Linked DNA regions of Magnetospirillum sp. XM-1. The protein of the gene in region 2 interacts with the protein of the main gene of each other region in a pairwise test. Links are inferred from orthologs where the notes say so. Each region holds a gene or a part of one and is shown on either strand. Other genes may lie near its edges.

Region 1 (10,271 bases), 2.2 Mb from region 2 along the record:
ACGTCGGTGACGTAGACGATCTCCTCCTGGGCATTGGTGGGCCGATAGCGGCTGCCCAGATGGTTGATGATATCCGGCGAGTAGTTGGGCACCATGCCGTGGGCCTCGTCGGTGACCGTCACCTCCAGATCCTGGCCGCCGGCGTCCTTCAGCGCAGCGCTGATCAGCGGCACGTCGGTGACGAAGTCGGAGGTGATCACCGACTTGTAAAGGGTCTGGTTGACGGTTTCGACCACCGGTCGGGTGCGGGGATCGAAGGCATTGGCCACCGGCTCCAGCACCTGCAGGCTCTTCTCCGCCTTGTTGTAGACGGCGATGGTGCCGACCAGGGTGGTCAGGTCGTTCTGGTAGGAAATGGCGGCGGCATTGAAGCGCAGCTCGCCGGGAGGAACCAGGTTGGTGGGCTTGGCCTCGCTGGCGTAATAGATGCCCGAGCATCCGCCCAGAGCGGGCATCAGGCAGGCGACCATCGCGGCGATACGGGATGTCTTCATCATGTTTGCTCCCACAGTCGTATGCGGCCGGGCGCTGGTCCGACCCCTTGGGGGCCGGTGCGCCGGCAGCCGGGTCGATCAGAAGTCGAAGAGAATCTCGACGCGACGGGCCCGCCCGTCATGGCCGGGTCCCCATCCGCCGCCGGGCGCGCTTTCCACCGCTGCGGCCGAGCCGCCCAGCCGGCCGATCTCGGCAGCCACCGCCTGGGCCCGTTCGCGGGCAAGACGGGTGTTGGTCGCCGCTGATCCGGTGCTGTCGGTGAAGCCGATGACCCGAACGGACTTGGGCTTCAGATCCTTCTGGGCGGCCACGACCGCCTTCAGGCGCTCGATGTCGTGGGTGCCCAGCCGGCTGGAGCCGGGAGTGAAGAAGACAACATAGGCGTTGTGGCCCCAATTGCCCCAGCCATGGCCGTAGCCGGCACGGTCGCCGTAGGCATAACCGCCGTAGCCGTAGCCGCGGGACCAGGGCGTTCCAGACAAGGCGATTTCGACGCGGCGGTTCTTGGCCTCGCCTTTATTGTCGGGGGTGGCGACGGCAAGGCCGCCCTCGCCCAGGGCTGCTTCGGAAATCATTCCGGGCGGGACGCCTTCCTTGGCCAAGGCGCCGGCGACCGCGTCGGCACGGTGCCGGGCCAGCCGCATATTGGCTTCGGCGGTGCCGACCGTGTCTGTATGGCCGGTCACCGAAACCATGGGAGCATGGAACTGCGCCTGGGCGGCGGCGGCTTCCTTCACCGTCTGCAGGGCCTGGGACGACAGCTTGGCCGACCCCGAGTCGAAGGCGACCGAGAACGAGCGGCGCACCTCGGCGGCCATGGCGTTGGTGGGGGCCGGCTTCTTCAGCATCGGCTCATGGGCCAGGAAGGTGGTGCGGCAGGGGGCGGCGGCATTGCCTTCTGCCTCCTGCTCCAGCCAGCAATCGAAGGCCACCTGGGCCTTGGCGGCGGCGGCGGGAACCCGCTCGGTGGCCCCGGAGGCAAGATACGACACCAGACGGCCGCGGGCCGCGCCCAGTTCCGGCTGGCGTGGGCCGGGAATCGGCCGCAGGGTCAGTTCATCCGGCTGAACCACTTCGCCGGCCGCAACGCGCAAGGCCTTGCGGGCCGTCAGTGAGGCGTCGCGCCATTCCACTTCGGGGACGGCCTGCTGCAGCGTGTAGGCCTTATATTCCTGAAAGAGGGCCTGGGTGAAGGGAGTGCCCGCAGGCGTGGGGGAGGCCAGGACCTTGTAAACGTCGGAGACGTCCGCAGGGGTGGCGCAGGCGGCCAAGGCCGCGGCGGCGCCCAAGCCTGCCCAGCGTGTGATCTTCTTCATGTCTCACTCCTCGTTTCATCGATGGCAGCGACATCATTAAGTTCGGCTGGGCGTGGATCGGCGGAGTTTCTCAAAGTAGTTTCTGACAATTTAGAGCGTCGAACGCTAAATCGGAGACGGGCTGTCACCCTCAGCCTAAAACAAAGAGTCTTTCTGGCGCCTATGGCAACCGCCCGAGGCCGAAAGATACTTCGCCGTGCTTTGCATGACAGCGCATTTCATATTTGAGGTTCGCCGCTCTAGGGCGATCTTGAAAAAGACTGAGTCTAGGCGCCGATGGCAACAGACACCACGGGCAGCCCGTCAAAATTTTGACCGCCTCCCCATCCAGCAGTATTTAGAATATTTTAAGATATTGATTCCGGCTAGCCAAATTTGTCGAGGAGAGGGTATCGCCGGGGCGGCCGCTCCTCGCATGGCCCAGAGAATTGCAGGGGGGCGAACACAAAGGCCCGCCCCTCCCGCGCGGGAGGGGGGCGAGGCGGACTTTCGAATTCAAGGCCCGGTTATGACCACATCAAGGCTGGTTCAGCCCGCCGCCCCGTGGCAGTGCTTGTACTTCTTGCCCGATCCGCAGGGGCAGGGCGCGTTGCGCGGCGTCGAGGACCAAGTGGTGGAATCGTTGGGGTCCACGGCGGTGTTGCGCTGGGCGAAGGCCACCGAGGCGGCCTCGCCGCCCGAGAAGGCGGGATCCTCGCGGCTTTCCCGGGTGCGGGCGGGGCGCTGGGGCGTCAGGGCCTGCTCGGCTTCCTCGTCGTTGGAGAAGCGCAGCTGGACGTGAGCCAGGATCGAGGTGACGCGCTCGCGCAGGTCCAGCAGCATCTGCTCGAACATGTTGAACGCTTCGCGCTTGTACTCGTTCAAGGGGTCGCGCTGGGCGTAGGCGCGCAAGGAGATGCCCTGGCGCAGGTGGTCGAGCTGGAGCAGGTGTTCCTTCCACGCCTGGTCGAGGATCTGCAGCAGCATGCTCTTTTCGACCATGCGCATGGTGTCGGGGCCGTATTCCGCCGCCTTGGCCGCCGCCTTGCGGTCGGCGTGGTCGGTGATGCGGGTGCGGATCTCCTGGTCGGCGATGCCTTCTTCCTTGGCCCAATCGGCGATGGGCAGGTCCAGGTTGAAGACGCGCAGCACTTCCTCGTGCAGCGCCGCCACGTCCCACTGGTCGGCATAGGCGCGCTCGGGGATGCAGCGGGCGACCATCTCGGCGATGACCTCGTGGCGGAAGGCGACGATCTCTTCCGAGACGTCGTCGGCGCTCATCAGGTCCTTGCGCTGTTCGTAGATGACCTTGCGCTGGTCGTTCATCACGTCGTCGAACTTCAGCAGGTTCTTGCGGATGTCGAAGTTGCGGGCCTCGACCTTCTGCTGGGCCTTTTCCAGGGCCTTGTTGATCCAGGGATGGACGATGGCCTCGCCGTCCTTCAGCCCGAGCTTCTGCAGCATGCCGTCCATGCGCTGCGAGCCGAAGATGCGCATCAAATCGTCTTCCAGCGACAGGAAGAACTTCGACGCGCCCGGATCGCCCTGGCGGCCCGAACGGCCGCGCAGCTGGTTGTCGATGCGGCGGGATTCGTGGCGTTCCGAGCCGACCACGTAGAGGCCGCCGGCTTCGCGCACCTTCTGCTTGTTGGCCTCGATCTCGGCCTTCAGGCCCTCGATGCGCTTGGCGCGCTCGGCCGGATCGGTGATCTCGGACAGCTCCATCCTGGTGCGCATGTCCAGATTGCCGCCCAGCTGGATGTCGGTGCCGCGGCCCGCCATGTTGGTGGCGATGGTCACGCCGCCGGGCACGCCGGCCTGGGCGACGATATAGGCTTCCTGCTCGTGGTAGCGGGCGTTCAGCACCTGGTGCGGAATCTTCTTCTTCTTCAGCATGTCCGACAGCAGCTCGGACTTCTCGATGGAGGTGGTGCCCACCAGCACCGGCTGCATGCGGGTGCGGCAATCCTCGATCAGGGTGACGATGGCCTCGTACTTCTCGCGCGCGGTGCGATAGACCTCGTCGTCGTGGTCCTTGCGGCTGACGGACAGATTGGTGGGAATCTCCACCACTTCGAGGTTGTAGATCTCGGCGAACTCGCCGGCCTCGGTCATGGCGGTGCCGGTCATGCCGGCCAGCTTGGGATACAGGCGGAAGTAATTCTGGAAGGTGATCGAGGCCAGGGTCTGGTTCTCGTTCTGGATGGTGACGCCTTCCTTGGCCTCCAGCGCCTGGTGCAGGCCCTCGGAATAGCGGCGGCCTTCCATCATGCGGCCGGTGAACTCGTCGATGATGACGACCTTGTCGTTCTTGACGATGTAGTCCACGTCGCGGGTGAACAGCTTGTGGGCGCGCAGAGCCTGGTTGACGTGATGGACCAGGGAGACGTTACCGATGTCGTACAGCGTGCCCTTCATCAGGTCGGCGGCGCGCAGCATCTCTTCCACGTGTTCGGTGCCGCGGTCGGTGAGCGTCACGGCGCGCACCTTCTCGTCCTTCTCGAAATCCTCGGGCACCAGGGACGGCATCAGCTTGTCGACCAGCCGGTAGAGTTCGGAATTGTCCTCGGTGGGGCCCGAGATGATCAGCGGCGTGCGCGCCTCGTCCACCAGGATCGAGTCGACCTCGTCGACGATGGCGTAGTTGAAGGGCCGCTGGACCATTTCCTCCAGGCGGAACTTCATGTTGTCGCGCAGATAGTCGAAGCCCAGCTCGTTGTTGGTGCCGTAGGTCACGTCGCAGGCATAGGCCTGCTGGCGCTCGAGGTCGTCCAGGCCGTGGGTGATGACGCCGACGGTGAGGCCGAGGAAACGGTAGATCTGGCCCATCCACTCGGAATCGCGGGCAGCCAGGTAATCGTTGACGGTGACCACGTGCACGCCCTTGGCCGAGAGCGCGTTGAGGTAGACCGGAAGCGTGGCCACCAGGGTCTTGCCTTCACCGGTGCGCATCTCGGAGATGCGGCCCTGGTGCAGGACCATGCCGCCCAGCAGCTGGACGTCGAAATGGCGCTGGCCCAGCGTGCGCTTGGCGGCTTCCCTGACCGTGGCGAAGGCTTCGACCAACAGGTCGTCCAACTCGACGCCGTTCTCGAGGCGCTGGCGGAACTCGGCGGTCTTGGCCTTCAGTTCGTCGTCGGAAAGCTTCTCGAAGGCCGGCTCCAAGGCGTTGATCGCCTCGACATGCTTTTTCAGCGGCTTGAGAACTCGGTCGTTGGCGGTTCCGAAGATCCGCCGGGCAAGGGCGCCGAACATGAAGCTTCCCCAAGGTAAGAGAGCAGGCCCGCAGAAGGGGCCAATCGCGACCGGCAAGAGATAGAGGCCGGCCCGCGATCTGTCAATGTTGCGGGCCGGTTTGGAGTCGAAGGAATGCCGGTTTTCAGGCCGCCCGGCGCAACGCGTCGGCCATTTCCTCCAGCAGGGCGAGGACTTGGTGCGACGTGTCGTTCAGCAGGTCCACCTCGGCCATGGCGGCTTCCACCTCGCCCCGGGCATGCAGTTCCAGCGCCCGCTTGCCGTGGGCGTGGACCGCCTGGTGGGGTTCCTTCAGGCGGGCATAGGCGGACAGGCCGGTCAGCCGCTCGTCCTTCAAGGTGTCGTACCACTTGCCCAGGCGGCAGGTGTGGTGGTCGGCCAGCTTGTCGGGTGTAAGCTCGTTGCGGCCCATGATGCGGTCGATGATGGAACGCTTGAAGCGGATATGGTCGTTCTTGGCCACCTGCAGCAGGGATTCGGCGGTGCCCAGCTTGGCGAAATCCTCGGCGCGGCGGTCCAGAACGCCCGCCGCCTCGGTCATGGCCCCCAGCACCTGGGCGATTTCCTCCAGATTGTGCTCGGAGAGATTGGCGATCTCGCCGGTGGCGGCCGAAACCTCGGCCGCCGCGGCGTTCTGCTGGCTGAGAATGCCGGCGATGTCGTGCATGCGCCGGGTCACCCCGTCGATGCGCCCGGCGATGGATTCCAGCCCGCCGGTCACCTGGCCCACGGCGGCCATGCCGTCGTTGGCGGCGCCGCGCGAGCGTTCCATGGACTGGCGGGCGCCGTCCATGTCGCTGACCAGGGCCTCGATGCGCGAGCGGATGTCGATGGTGGCCTTGGCGGTCTGGTTGGCCAGGGTCTTGACCTCGCCCGCAACCACGGCGAAGCCTTTTCCGGCCTCTCCCGCCCTGGCCGCCTCGATGGTGGCGTTCAAGGCCAGCAGGTTGGTCTGGCCGGCGATGTCCTCGATCTGGTTGGTGATGGCGGCGATCTGGTCCGAGGCCCCGGACAGGGCCTCGATCTTGGCGCCCACATCGGACACCGCCTGCAGCAGCCCGTCCATGGCCTGGCGGGCGGTGGCGGTGGCGGCGACGCCCTCCTGGGCGGCGGCTTCGGCGTCCGAGGCCTCGCCGGCGGCGATCTCCGAGGATTGCGAGATGGTGTTGACCGAGGCCACCAGCTGTTCGATGGCGCTGGCGATGGACTGGCTCTGCTCCGAGGCGCGGCGGACCGAACCCGACATGCGGGCCAGCACCACGCCGGCCTCGTTGCTCTGCATGGCGGCCTCGACGATGCCTTCCAACTGCAGCTGCATGCCATCCTTGAGGGATCTCTGCCCCCGTTCCAGTTCCGTCAGGCTCTTCTGCTGGGCGGCCTCCAGCTCGGCGGTGCGCTCCACCTCCTTTTGCACCACATGGACGGCGCGGGCCATGTGGCCGATTTCGTCGTTGCGCTCCCGGCCGGGGATGTCGACCTGGAAATCGCGCCGGGCGATGCGGTCCATGGCGGCGCTCATGGCCAGCACCGGGCCGGTGATGGAGTGGCTGAGCAGGATGCCCAGGATCACCGCCACGACGGCGGCCCCCAGGATGGTGCCGATCATGGTCCGGCGGGCATCGGACAGCTGGGCGGCGTAGTGGGAGGCGTCCATGGCGATCTCGGCCACGCCCAGCGGCTTGCCACCGTAATCCTTGACGGCGCGGCCCAGCACGGCGACGCGGCCGCCCTTGTCGTTCTCCACGGCCTTGATCACGTCCCGGCCGCCCAGGGCGGCGGCGATCTCGGCCGGGGAAAGCGCCGAGGTGGCGATGGTGCCGGCGAAGACCTTGAACTCGTCCTTGGCCTTGACGTGCAGCGCCACGTCGACGCCGAACGCCTTCTTGAAGTCGGCGAAGAAGGGCTGGCCGAAGGACAGGCCGAACTCCACCGATCCCACGTGGCGGCCCTCGTCGAACAGCGGCATCAGCCCGCGCACCCCCAGTCCGGCCACGCCGTATTCCAGGCCGTGGGTGGGCTTTTGCGTGGCGTTGGTCTCCACCACGGTCTGGCGGATGGCCGACAGGTCGTCGCCGAATTTGGCGGGCGCGTGGACGCGCAGGAACGAGGTGGCGGGCGGCGTATGGAACTGGAACTGCTCGATTCCGAAGGGGGCGGCGATGGCCTTGAAGGCGGGAACCATCTGGGCGGCCAGGGCGTCGCGGCCGCCGGTGGCGACCAGATGGGCGATGCCGGGCAGGTTGGCCACCAGGGCGGCCATGGCCCGGGCCTGATCGGCCGAGCCGCCGATGGCGTCGGACAATTGCTCGAAGCGGCCCATCAATTCCCGCTGCTCGGCCTGCTCGATCAGCGATACCGCATGGTTGTTGCTGAACCAGCCCAAGGTGGCGGCGGTGCCCACCGACATGGCGACCAGGGCGGCGCCGAAACGCGCGGCAATTCCAAAGGCCATGGATTATCCGTTCCTTCCCCTGAAACGTTGCGTCCGTTCCATGGCGGAGCACAGCTGTCCCGGTGGCCCAGGGTGTCCGTCTCGCACGCCAGGAACGCGTAAGATGTAAAATAAATCCCCCATAAAGGGTGAATATTATTTAATCCAAATGTCTTAATATTAGCAATGGATGATTTGGTCTGACCATTTTCGACCAACCTGCGCTTGGGGCATGGGCGAGGCTGAGTTATAAGAGCCCCACTTCCCCAAGGCCCCTTGGCGGAACTGGTAGACGCAAGCGACTTAAAATCGCTCGCCTTCGGGCGTGCCGGTTCGATTCCGGCAGGGGCCACCAAAGCATGGGACTCGGTCGGGGAATTGGGCTTCTCGGCGATGGAAGAGGGATCGGCAATGACTGACGAGGCCTGGGACGACGAAGTGAGCCGGCGTCTTGTCGCCCTCGAAAGCCGGCTTTCCCACCATGAGGTCATGGCGGAGGACTTGTCCGAAGTGGTGGCGCAGCAGGGGCAGACCATCGACACTCTCACGGCCGAGATTCGCCGTCTGCGCGCTCGCCTTGCCGCGGCGGAGGCCGGTTATGCGCCTTCGCAGCAAGACGAGAAGCCTCCGCCGCACTATTAACCTTTATTGGGGGTGCCGATGATCGGAAACGACGGAAAGCCGGTAACGCGCGATCAGATCCGCGCGGCCATCGCCACGTACAATTCGGGCAGTCGCGGTTCCAAGGAATTCGCGGCCATTCCCCGCGCCCTGGTCACCATCCTCGACAATCTCGCGGTGGGCAAGACCGCCTACGTCAAGGGCGGCGACGGGCAGCTTCAGATCACGCGCCGGAAAGATAAGTCCATCGCCGCTGCCTAATACCAAGTTGCACTGATCGGAACCGATCAGCGCATCGCCCTCAATCGCCAGGCGCCGCCTGTGGCGGCTTGGCTCCCGCCGCATAAGCGGCGCGGCCCTTTGGGCCTATCCAAATAGCGACGAGTCACGCTCATCGTAATTCGACCTAAGGCTTGGCGGAGGCCCGCTCCAGCCAGGCGGCCAGGTCGTCGGTGATGTGGTGGACGTGGGCGAGGTCGCCCGTGTCCTGGCCCAGCACCTCGGTGTCGGGGTGGCCGTCCTCCCTGACCCACAGCGTGGTCATGCCGATGGCGGCGGCGGGACGCAGGTTGCGGTGGATGTCCTCGACCATCAGAGCGGCCTTGGGGTCGACGGCGTGGCGGTCGATCATCAGCTGGTAGCATTCGGGCTGGGGCTTGGGGATGAAGCGCGCCGCCCGAATGTCGAAGATGCCTTCGAAATGTCGGGTCAGCCCCAGCCGGGCCAGCACGTTCTCGGCGTGGCGCTCGGAGCCGTTGGTGAAGATCAGCTTGCGCCCTTGAAGTCCGGCCAGGGCGGCGTCGAGGCGGGGCGCGGCGTCCAGCACGGTGCAGTCGATGTCGTGGACGAAGGCCAGGAACGCGTCGGGCTCGATCTTGTGCATCAGCATCAGGCCGCGCAGCGTGGTGCCGAATTCGCGGTAGTAGCGCTTCTGCAGGGCGAAGGCGTCGTCCAGCGACAGGTGCAGGCGCTCGGCGATGAAGCGGCGCATGCGCACGTCGATCTGGGGGAACAGGCTGGACGACGCCGGATAGAGCGTGTTGTCCAGGTCGAAGACCCAGGTTTCGATGCGCGACAGATCGGGAAAATCCTTGTCCATGGGCAAGAGGTAGCGCGCTCCGCTCTCCAAGGCAAGCCACCCCCTTTAGGGGATCGTTAAGCGCCCATACCTATGGTAAGGAGGATGGGCGGCAAGAAGAGTTGGGGCACGACCAGATGAGTGCAGCGGGCGACGTGCCGAAAGGAAAATCACCGCAACGGGGGCGTTCCGGCGTGGCCCTGGGGGCGGATGGGCTGAATGCCCTGCCCGGTCCGGCGGTGCTGCTCGGCCGCGACGGCGCCATCGTCACCGCCAACGGACGGGGCGAGGCCCTGGCCCAGGCGGTGGCCCAGGACCGGCTGGCCTGTCTGTCGGCCCTGCTGGCCCAGCCCGGCGCCACCTCGGTGGAGAGCCTGCCGCTGGCCACTGGCGGCACCCTGATCCTCGATCTGGTCTCCATTCCGGCCGATGACGGCCAGATCATCCTGTTCGGACGCGACGTGACGCTGGAGCGCAACCTGCGGGCCGCCCTGGTGGAATCGCGCCAGCGCTACAAGGATCTGGTGGAGATTTCCAGCGACTTCGCCTGGGAGACCGGGGCGGACGGCCGCTTCGTCTTCGTCAGCCCCAAGGGCGCGCTGGGCTTTGCCGCCGACGAGCTGGTGGGGCGGCGCCCCGCCGAGTTCGTGCTGCAGGAGGAGGACACCCACGGCCCCGGACCGTTCGAGGCGCTGTCGCCCGTCGAGGACATCGAGGTGTGGATGCGCCAAAGCGACGGCCAGCCGCTCTGCCTGCTGGCGTCGTCCACCCCCATCCGCGGCGATGGCGGCGAGTGGCGCGGCGCGCGCGGCGTCTGCCGCGACGTGACCCAGGAACGCCTGCGCGACGCGGCGCTGTCGCGCGCCAACAACCGCGAGCGGCTGCTCAGTTACATCGTGCGCACCATCAGGGACGAGGTGGATCCCGCCGACATGCTGAAGGCGGCGGCCGAGGCCACCGCCCGGGCGCTGGGCGCCACCGGCTGCCAGATCTTCCGCATCCAGTCCGACGATTCCGATTTCGCGCTGTCGGCCGATTACGGCCAGTTCGGCGACGCGAAGGCGGTGCTCGACACCTTCGAATCCACCGACCACTA
Region 2 (9,768 bases):
AGGAAGGCCAGCTTGAGGCGGATTCCCACCTGGCCGAAGGTTGAAAGCGGGGCGGCCAGGGGCTGTGCGATCAGGTCGTGCAGCTTGCGCCGCCCGTCGCCGGTGATGGCCAGGCGGGTGGACCGCTCCACCGGATTGAGCAAGCCGTCCGCCAGCATCTCGTCCATGGCGTCGAAGACCAGTTGCGACACCGGCGCCCAGCCCGGGCCGACCAGGGCGGCGACCGCCCGGATGGCGTCGTCCACGGGCAGGGAGCTACGCTCGACGGCGCCCAGCACGGCCAGCCAGATGTAATCCCTGGCGGTCATGGCCTGCCGGCTCAGGATCGTCCGGCCTTCGATGAACCCCATCACGCCCTCCAAGTGCAAATGCGAATGAATCGCAATGTGCGGGAGCAGGGACGAGATTGCAACTCTTTCGTTGGGAAAGGGGGGCAACGGGTCAGAATTTCAAATTGTTTGATTTCTTCGTCTTGGCCGGGCTTGTCCCGGCCACCCAAGCCCATCCGTCTGGCGGGATACTGCCGGAACGGCATGGATACGCGGGACAAGCCCGCGCATGACGGCTATCGGTGGCCGGCGCAGCGTTCAATTCGAGCGAGGCAGTGTCCCACCAAGCCTGGCGACGTTGCCGTGGTTGGAAAATAGGCGGCTACTGCTTGACCAGGGTGTAGTCGATGGCGTCCTCGGCGGCGCGCACCAGGGCGCGGGCCTTGTTCATGCACTCCTCGTGCTCGGACAGCGGCACCGAATCGGCGACGATGCCCGCACCCGCCTGGACGTACATGGTGCCGTCCTTGACCAGGGTGGTCCGAAGCGCGATGCAGGTGTCCATGTTGCCGTTGCCGTCGAAATAGCCGATGGCGCCGGCATAGAACGAGCGGCGCTCGGTCTCCAGCTCGTCGATGATCTCCATGGCGCGGATCTTGGGGGCGCCCGAGGTGGTGCCGGCCGGGAAGCCGGCCATCAGGGCGTCCATGGCGTCGCAGCCTTCGCGGATCTTGCCTTCCACATTGGAGACGATGTGCATGACGTGGGAATAGTATTCCACCGCCATCTTCTTGGTGACCTCGACCGAGCCGATGGAGGCCACCCGGCCCACGTCGTTACGGCCCAGGTCCAGCAGCATCAGGTGCTCGGCCAGTTCCTTGGGATCGGCCAGCAGGTCGGCGGCCAGTTCCTCGTCCTCGGCGGGGGTCTTGCCCCGGCGGCGCGTGCCGGCGATGGGACGGATGGTGACCTTCTCGTCGCGCAGGCGCACCAGGATTTCCGGGCTGGAGCCCACCAGCTGGAACTCGCCCAGGTCCAGGAAGAACAGGAACGGGCTGGGATTGAGGCGGCGCAGCGAACGGTACAGCGAGAACGGCGGCAGCCGGAAGGGCACCGCCAGACGCTGGGACAGCACCACCTGGAAGATGTCACCGGCGGCGATGTATTCCTGGGCCTTCTCCACCATGCGGCAGTAATGCTCGGGCGACACGCTGGGCACCGGGATGGGCTGGTGCTCGTCCCGGGGAAAGCCCAGATAGGTGTGGGGCAGGGGGGATTCCAGGGATTCGACGATGTGCTCGAGCCGCTCCCAGGCCAGGTCCCAGGCGGCCTGGGCGTCCATGCCGGCCCGCGGCCAGACGGGCGCCACGGCGGTCAGCGTGCCGTTGACGTTGTCGAACACCGCCATGATGGTGGGGCGCATGAAGATGCCGTCGGGCACCTTGATGGGGTCGGGATTGCCGTCGGGCAGCTTTTCCGCCAGCCGCACCATGTCGTAGCTCATATAGCCGATCAGGCCGGCCGACATGGGGGGCAGGTGGGGCGGCGTCTCGATGCCGCATTCGGCCACCAGGGCGCGCAAGCTGTCCAGGGCGCCGGACTTGGCGGCCACGGGACAGGGCTGGTACGACCCGGTCTTGGAACGGGCGTTGCGGTTGATCCACGCCTCGTTGCCCACGCACTTCCACAGAAGGTCGGGCTTCATGCCGAGGATGGAATAGCGGCCGCGCACCGCGCCGCCTTCCACCGATTCCAGCAAGAAGGCGTTGGGCTGGCCGTTGGCCAGCTTCAGGAAGGCGGAAACCGGCGTCTCCAGATCGGCCACCAGGACCCGCCAGACCACCTGGGGCCTGCCACTGTCATAGGCTTCGGCGAAGGCGGGGAAGTCGGGCTGATGGGTCATGATGGGACGATTGCTCTTCTACTCTTCGCGGGTCAGCTGGGGACGGTCGACCTTGACCCCGATGGAGGCGTTCAGCGCGGCGATGTACTGGTCGGCGATGTCGGTGGCCACCGCCTGCGAGACGCGCTGGCGGGCGGCGTTGGTCACAGCCGGGTTGGCGTTGACGTCGAAGGGCACCACGCTGGTCAGGCGGGCCACCAGGGTGCCGCCCTGGACCGGCGCGACGGCCACGCCGCCCGGCTGGGCCTTGAACAGTTCGGCGATCACCGTGGCGGGCAGGGCGCTGCCTTCGCCGGGCTCGCGGACGAACGGCTTGGAGGTCTCCACCTTGGCGCCGGCGGACTGGGCCACCTGGGCGGCGCTTTCGCCGGCCTTGATGCGGTCGGCCAGCTTCTGGGCCTTGTCGCGGGCCTGCTCCTGGCGGCGTTCGGCCTGCCAGGTGGCGACCACCTCGGCCTTGATGTCGGCCAGGAGCTTGGGGGCCGGCGGCGTGACGCCGTCGACCCGCAGCAGGAAGTAGCCGTTGTTGGGCACTTCGGTCAGCGGGCTCTCGGTGCTCTGCTCGGTATGGAAGGCCACGTCGAGGAACTGGTCGGACTTGGGCAGGTCGGCTACCGGCTTGCCGTTCGGGCCGCGCCCCTGGGCATCCAGCGCCGCGATCTTGACGGTCTTGAGGTTGTGGCGCTTGGCTGCCTCCTCCAGGGTGGCGCCGCCGCCGAGCGCGTCTTCCACCTTGTTGGCCAGCTCGGCCAGGCCGTCCATGGACTTTTCCTTGCGCAGGTCCTGTTCGAGCTGCTTTTTCACCTCGTCGAAGCTGCGGGTGCGGCCGGGCTGCACCTGGCTCACCTTGACCACGTGCCAGCCCAGCGCCGACTTGATCGGCTGGCCGGTGGCGCCGGCCGACAGCTTGAACACCGCCTCGGCCAGGCCTTCGGGCAGGTCGCCCTTTTCGATGGTGCCCAGATCGATGATCTCGGCGCCCAGCGCCTTGGCGACCGCCGCCAAATCCTTGCCCTGGGTCACCAGATCGGTGGCCTTGGCCGCCGCCGACTGCTCGTCGAAGACGATCTGCGACACGGCACGGCGTTCGGGGGTGGAGAATTCCTCCAGACGCTGCTGGTAGGTCTCCTGCAGCATGGCCTCGTCGATGTCGATGCCGCCCGCCACGTCGGCGGGGCGCAGCAGCAGCACGGTCAGCGCCCTGTATTCCGGCGCCATGAAGCGGCTGAGGTTGTCCTTGTAATAGGCCTCCAGCTGGGCCGCCTCGGGGGCGGGCGGCAGCGGGGTGGACTCGTCCTTGACCACGAAGGTTTCGGCCACCCGGCGCTCCTCGCGCCAGGCCAGCAGCGGGTCGGTCAGCGCCACGGGGGCGCCGATGCCGGCGGCGACGGTCTCCACCATCTGGTTGCGCACCATGTTGGTGCGCTCGGTCTTCATGAAGCTGTCCTCGGTGAAGCCCAGGCGGGCGAGGCGCGAGCGGAAGACGTCGCGGTCGAACTGGCCGGTCGGCCCCTTGAAGGCCGGATTGGAGGCCACCCGGCGCAGGATGGTCTCGTCGGTGGCGGCAAGGCCCAGCGAGCGGGCCGCCTCGTCGATCAGGGTCCGCGCGATCAGGGAATCGATGGTGCGGTCCAGCATGCCCATCTTGCGGGCATCCTCCGGCGTCAGCTTGCCGCCGAACAGCGGCTGCAGGCGCTCCACCTCGCGCTTGAACTCGGCCATCACCTCGGCGGCCGACATGGACGTCTTGCCGATCTCGATGGCCGGGCTGCGGCCGACGCCGCCGCGCACCACGTCGCCGGCGCCCCAGGTGATAAAGCTCAGGCCCAACAGTGCGAACAGCAACCTGACGATCCAGGTCTTCGAAGCGGTGCGGAATACGTCGAGCATGGAGTTGCCTGAGTCCGAAAAAGGTGTTGGGACGCGCCGAAAGCCCGGCCGTCCTGGGCAGCGGCATAATAAGGAGGGGGCAGGGGGGCCGCAACATGGAAGTGGCGCTTGGCATGCCGGTTCCCGCCTTCGCCCGTCTCGCCGCCGAAAGGCATATTCGATGCGGGATGGGCGGAATGTTGTTGCGGAAAAACCCTGGAATCTGTGTATATAATAAAAATCGAAGGTAAGCCGGTTCTTATAAGCCGGCGCCAACCATAAGAACGCAGGGGAGCCGATGTCGTCCAAGCCGCTCTACGTGATGCTGTGCTCAGGCGAGCACGAGAAGATTCAACTGGCCGCCATGGTGGCCTCGGTGGCCGCCGTCTCCGACCGGCCGGTTGAGGTGTTCGTCACCATGAACGCCGTCCTGGCCTTCGAGCGGGGCAAGAGCCCGGCCGAACGCTATCAGGGGGGCCACTTCCACGAGATGTTCAAGACCCAGAACGTCCCCGACGCCATCGAGCTGTTCGGCCAGGGCAAGATGCTGGGCGAGATGAAGATGTGGGCCTGTTCCATGGTGCTCGACCTGAAGCACTGGGATTGCGACAAGCACCTGACCGAGGACCTGTTCGACGGTCCCATGGGTCTGGCCAAGTTCCTCGCCGACGCCGAGTCGGGCGAGCTCATCACCATCTGACGTCTCTCTATAAGAAGGAAGAACACCATGGCTGAACGCCAGAAGATCGACGCCCGCGGCGCCTTTTGCCCCGGGCCGCTGATGGAACTGATCGCCGCCCTCAAGCTGGCCTCCATCGGCGACGAGGTGGACGTGTGGTCCTCGGACAAGGGCTCCGCCTCGGACATTCCCGCCTGGTGCGCCAAGGTCGGCCATTCCGTGGTCGAGACCTCCGAGCACGACGGCTACTGGAGCGTCGTGGTACGCAAGGCCAAATAGGCGTAGAGTGACTTCATGATAACCGCCAAAATGGCGGAACAAGTGCCGCGAAGACGGCATTAATAAAATAAATATACATCAATGCTCTCGTAGGGAGGGAGTTCATGTCCAAGACGATTCTGATCGTCGGCGGTGGGCTTGCGGGCACCATCGTCGCCAATGGTATCTGCCGCCAGATGGGGCCGGAACTGCGGTCCGGCGCTCTCAACATCACCATGCTGGGGACCAGCGAGACCCACATGTACCAGCCGGGGCTGCTGTACATCCCCTTCGGCCGCATGCGCGAGGCCGAGTTGTTCCGCGACCAGCGCAAGGTGCTGGACAAGCGCGTCAACTTCTTCGTCGATCCCGCCAAGAACATCGACGTGGAGAAGAATCAGGTCACCACCGAGGCGGGGCGGACCTTCAAGTACGATTACCTGGTGCTGGCCACCGGCTCGCGCATCATGCCGCAGACCATTCCCGGCATGACCGAGGGCGGCCACTGGTTCTACGACCTGGACGGCGCCCGTAAGCTGCGCAAGGCCCTGAACGAGTTCCAGGGCGGCAAGATCGTCGTCAACGTCAACGCCCCCCACAAGTGCCCGGTGGCGCCGCTGGAAGTGGCGTTCATGCTGCACGACTTCCTCAAGGCCAAGGGGCTGTGGGACAAGACCGAGCTGACCTACACCTATCCCATCGGCCGCCTGCACGCGCTCGAGCCCGTGGCCCATTGGGCCAAGCCGGAATTCGAGAAGCTGGGCATCAAGTACGAGACCTTCTTCAACACGGAAAGCGTCGATCCGGAAAAGAAGCTCATCAAGTCCATGGAAGGCTCCGAGCTTCCCTACGACCTCTTGATCACCGTGCCGCCCCATCAGGGCGCCCAGGTGATCGACGATTCCGGGCTGGGCAAGGGCGGCTGGGTGCCGACCAACACCAAGACCCTCCACCGCGACGGCTCCACCAACGTCTTCGTGGTGGGCGACACCACCAACATTCCCATCTCCAAGGCCGGTTCCACCGCCCATTTCGAGGCCGACGTCACCATCGACAACCTGGTGTCGCTGTGCCAGGAAGGCACCTTCGCCCGTGAATACGACGGCAAGGTGTTCTGCTTCGTCGAGACCGGGCTGGGCAGCGGCACCTATGTGTGGTTCAACTACACCACGCCGCCCAATCCCGGGCCGCCGTCGCAGATGATCCACTGGTTCAAGCTGGCCTATAACCGGCTGTACTGGCTGTCGGCCCGCGGCCTGCTCTAGGAGGGGCGCCATGAACGAGATCCCGAAGATCGAGGTCGATTCCGGCGCTGCCGAAATGGCCCGTCTGGCCCAGGGCGTCCGCGAGGCCCTGTCCGATTCCATGGTCGAGCGCCTGACCAGCACGGCGGGTAACGCGCTCGAAGTGGTGGACAAGCTCAACGAGCCCGACGTCAAGGACGGCATCATCTCTCTGCTCGACGCCGTCGGCACGCTCCAGCGGACCGGGGCGCTGCAGACGGTGATCGACGCCCTGTTCATGCTGCACGCCATGCGCTCGGCGGCCACCGATTCCATGGTGGACCGCGCCTTCTCCTTCATCGAGCACATGGCCAACAATCTGGGAACCGAGGACCTCGCCACCCTGGCCCACGAGGCCAAGGGCGCCATGGAGGACGCCATCGATTCCTGCAACATCCCCGGCGGCGGCGGCGGCCTGTTCGGCACCGTCCGCATGCTGTCCCAGAAGGAGACCCAGGAAGCGCTGCGCTTCATGCTGTCCTTCTCGTGCTCGCTGAAGAAGCGCGCCGTCTACCTGGCCAAAAGCCCGCAGGTCTAGCGGCAGGCCGAGGCGACATTTCAAGGGCGGGGCCGGAAACGGTCCCGCCTTAGTTTTTTGGCCTGTAGCCATAGCCTTTCTGGTGGTATATGGCGCGCAGCGAATTTCATCAGGCAAGGGGACCTCCGCCATGACCGCTCGTCGCAAGCTGATCGCCGGTAACTGGAAGATGAACGGCCTGAAGGCCGACGGTCTGGCGCTGGCAAAGGGGATCGCCGACAAGCTGGCGTCCGCCTCTCCCAATTGCGACATGCTGGTCTGTCCGCCCTTCACCCTGATCGCCCCGGTGGCGGATGCCGTTTCCGGCTCCAAGCTGGCGGTGGGCGGCCAGGATTGCCATGCCAAGACCTCGGGCGCCCATACCGGCGACACCTCGCCCGCCATGCTGGCCGATCTGGGCTGCAAGTACGCCATCGTCGGCCATTCCGAGCGCCGCACCGACCACGCCGAGACCGACGCGGTGGTCAAGGCCAAGGCCCAGGCCGCCATTGCCGCCGGTCTGGTGGCCATCGTCTGCATCGGCGAGACCCTGGCCCAGCGCGACGCCGGCCAGACCATCGAGGTCAACCGCTCGCAGCTCAACGGCTCGCTGCCCGAGGGCGCCAATGCCGCCAACACCGTCATCGCCTACGAGCCGGTATGGGCCATCGGCACCGGCCGCGTCGCCACCCCCGCCCAGGCGCAGGAAGTGCATGCCGCCATCCGCGCCGAGCTGGTGAAGCTGGTGGGCGCCGCCGAGGCGGGCAAGATGCGCATCCTCTACGGCGGCTCCATGAAGCCGGACAACGCCAAGGAATTGCTGGCCCTGCCCGACGTGGACGGCGGCCTGATCGGCGGCGCGGCGCTCAAGGTGGCGGATTTCTGGGCCATCGCCGAGAGCTGCTGACAAGAGCCTGGGAATAACCGGCGGCGTCGGGAACTTTGCACTAGCCTTCCGCCGCCGCCGAGGATAAAAACGCCTGCAACAAATCCTTCGCGCCCGAGGCCGGTTCCGTATGGGACCCGGTCGCGGGCGGCCAATTTTTCGGTGGCTCATCCATGGACGTCTTTCCGATCATCCTCGTCATTCATCTGATCCTCGCCGTTTCGCTGGTGGGCGTGATCCTGCTGCAGCGGAGCGAGGGCGGCGCGCTGGGTATCGGCGGCGGAAGTGGCGGCGGGCTGATGACCGGCCGGGCGGCTGGCAATCTGCTGACGCGGACCACCGCCATCCTGGCGACTTCGTTCTTCGTGACCAGCCTGGTCCTGGCTCTGCTGGCCAATTCGCGGACCGGTGGCAGCTCGCCGTTCGAGAAGCTGAACGACGTTCCCGCCGCGGCGGCTCCTGCGGCTCCGGCCGAGCCTGCCGCGCCCAGCGCGCCGCTGGCGCGCTAGGGTCCAAGCGGACCGAATTTAAGTAAGGGGGCGTCGCCGCCCGGCCAAGGGGCGGGGACGGCGTTTGGGGAAACGAAAAGCGAGGGCGAAAGTCCGATGACCCGTTTCATCTTCATCACCGGCGGTGTGGTTTCCTCGCTTGGCAAGGGCCTGGCCTCGGCGGCGCTGGGTGCGCTGCTCCAGGCGCGCGGCTTCAAGGTCCGCCTGCGCAAGCTGGATCCTTATCTCAACGTCGATCCGGGCACCATGAGCCCCTACCAGCACGGCGAGGTCTACGTCACCGACGACGGGGCCGAGACAGACCTGGACCTGGGCCATTACGAGCGCTTCACCGGCGTGGCCTCGCGCAAGAGCGACAACATCACCACCGGGCGCATCTATTCCAACGTGATCGCCAAGGAGCGGCGCGGCGACTATCTGGGCGCCACCGTCCAGGTGATTCCGCACGTCACCGACGCCATTAAGGAATTCGTCAAGAGCGACCTGACGGACGAGGATTTCTGCCTGTGCGAGATCGGCGGCACGGTGGGCGACATCGAAAGCCTGCCGTTCCTGGAAGCCATCCGCCAGCTGGGCAACGAGCTGGGGCGCGAGCGCACCATGTTCGTCCACCTGACCCTGGTGCCCTACATTCCCTCGGCGGGCGAGCTGAAGACCAAGCCGACCCAGCATTCGGTCAAGGAACTGCTCAGCGTCGGCATCCAGCCCGACATGCTGATGTGCCGCTGCGACCGCGAGATTCCCGAAGGCGATCGCCGCAAGATCGCCCTGTTCTGCAACGTGGCGCCCGACGCGGTGATTCCGGCGCTGGACGTGGACACCATCTACCAGGTGCCCATCGCCTATCACCAGCAGGGCATGGACGCCGTGGTGTGCCGCCACTTCCAAGTGGACGCGCCCAAGCCGGACCTCAAGCGCTGGTCGACCATCGTCGACCGCATCCGCCAGCCCGAGGGCGAGGTCACCATCGCCATCGTCGGCAAGTACATCAGCCTGCTGGACAGCTACAAGTCCCTGGCCGAGGCGCTGCACCACGGCGGCATCGCCAACAACGTCAAGGTCAACCTGAACTGGATCGACAGCCAGATCTTCGAGCAGGGCGACGTGGTCCAGCATCTGGAACCCTGCGACGCGATCCTGGTGCCCGGCGGTTTCGGCGAGCGCGGCGCCTTCGGCAAGGTCGAGGCGGTGCGCTTCGCCCGCGAACGCAAGGTCCCCTATTTCGGCATCTGTTTCGGCATGCAGATGGCGGTGATCGAGGCGGCCCGCAACATGGCGGGCTACAAGAACGCCAGCTCCACCGAGTTCGGCCCCTGCGACAATCCCGTGGTTGGCCTGATGACCGAGTGGATGAAGGGCAACATGCTGGAGAAGCGGGCGGAATCCGGCGATCTGGGCGGCACCATGCGCCTCGGCGCCTATGAATGCGACCTGAAGCAGGGTTCGCGGGTGCGCGAGATCTACGGCCAGGGCCGCATTTCCGAGCGCCACCGCCACCGCTACGAGGTCAACATGGGCTTCAAGGCCGATCTGGAGAAGACCGGCCTGTCGTTCTCGGGCCTGTCGCCCGACGGCCTGCTGCCCGAGATCGTCGA

The links.
Region 1: the proteins of secG (region 2) and secA interact in binary tests that used the Escherichia coli proteins (3 or more experiments, as listed by UniProt). The link is inferred for Magnetospirillum sp. XM-1 from one-to-one orthologs.

Annotation. Positions count from the first base shown.
Region 1 is NZ_LN997848.1:1,415,062-1,425,332, forward strand. Bases 2,140-5,404 are described here. They hold secA (preprotein translocase subunit SecA), read right to left. Parts: upstream 5,046-5,404; coding sequence 2,340-5,045; downstream 2,140-2,339. Other genes in these bases: XM1_RS06790 (cache domain-containing protein), read right to left, coding at 5,170-5,404. Outside these bases: XM1_RS06775 (hypothetical protein), read right to left, coding at 1-497; XM1_RS06780 (OmpA family protein), read right to left, coding at 573-1,811; more of XM1_RS06790, read right to left, coding at 5,405-7,497; XM1_RS06800 (SlyX family protein), read left to right, coding at 7,888-8,118; XM1_RS06805 (hypothetical protein), read left to right, coding at 8,137-8,358; XM1_RS06810 (pyrimidine 5'-nucleotidase), read right to left, coding at 8,504-9,196; XM1_RS06815 (diguanylate cyclase), read left to right, coding at 9,313-10,271. UniProt on the Escherichia coli protein: Required for protein export, interacts with the SecYEG preprotein conducting channel.
Region 2 is NZ_LN997848.1:3,595,733-3,605,500, reverse strand. What follows is about bases 6,744-9,505. They hold secG (preprotein translocase subunit SecG), read left to right. Parts: upstream 6,744-7,837; coding sequence 7,838-8,173; downstream 8,174-9,505. Other genes in these bases: XM1_RS16650 (CTP synthase), read left to right, coding at 8,270-9,505; tpiA (triose-phosphate isomerase), read left to right, coding at 6,930-7,685; XM1_RS16665 (hypothetical protein), read left to right, coding at 6,744-6,799. In the rest of the region: XM1_RS16695 (hypothetical protein), read right to left, coding at 1-350; trpE (anthranilate synthase component I), read right to left, coding at 652-2,172; XM1_RS16685 (peptidyl-prolyl cis-trans isomerase), read right to left, coding at 2,191-4,062; XM1_RS16680 (hypothetical protein), read left to right, coding at 4,340-4,741; XM1_RS16675 (sulfurtransferase TusA family protein), read left to right, coding at 4,769-4,999; XM1_RS16670 (NAD(P)/FAD-dependent oxidoreductase), read left to right, coding at 5,104-6,243; more of XM1_RS16665, read left to right, coding at 6,254-6,743; more of XM1_RS16650, read left to right, coding at 9,506-9,768. UniProt on the Escherichia coli protein: Subunit of the protein translocation channel SecYEG. Overexpression of some hybrid proteins has been thought to jam the protein secretion apparatus resulting in cell death; while this may be true it also results in FtsH-mediated degradation of SecY.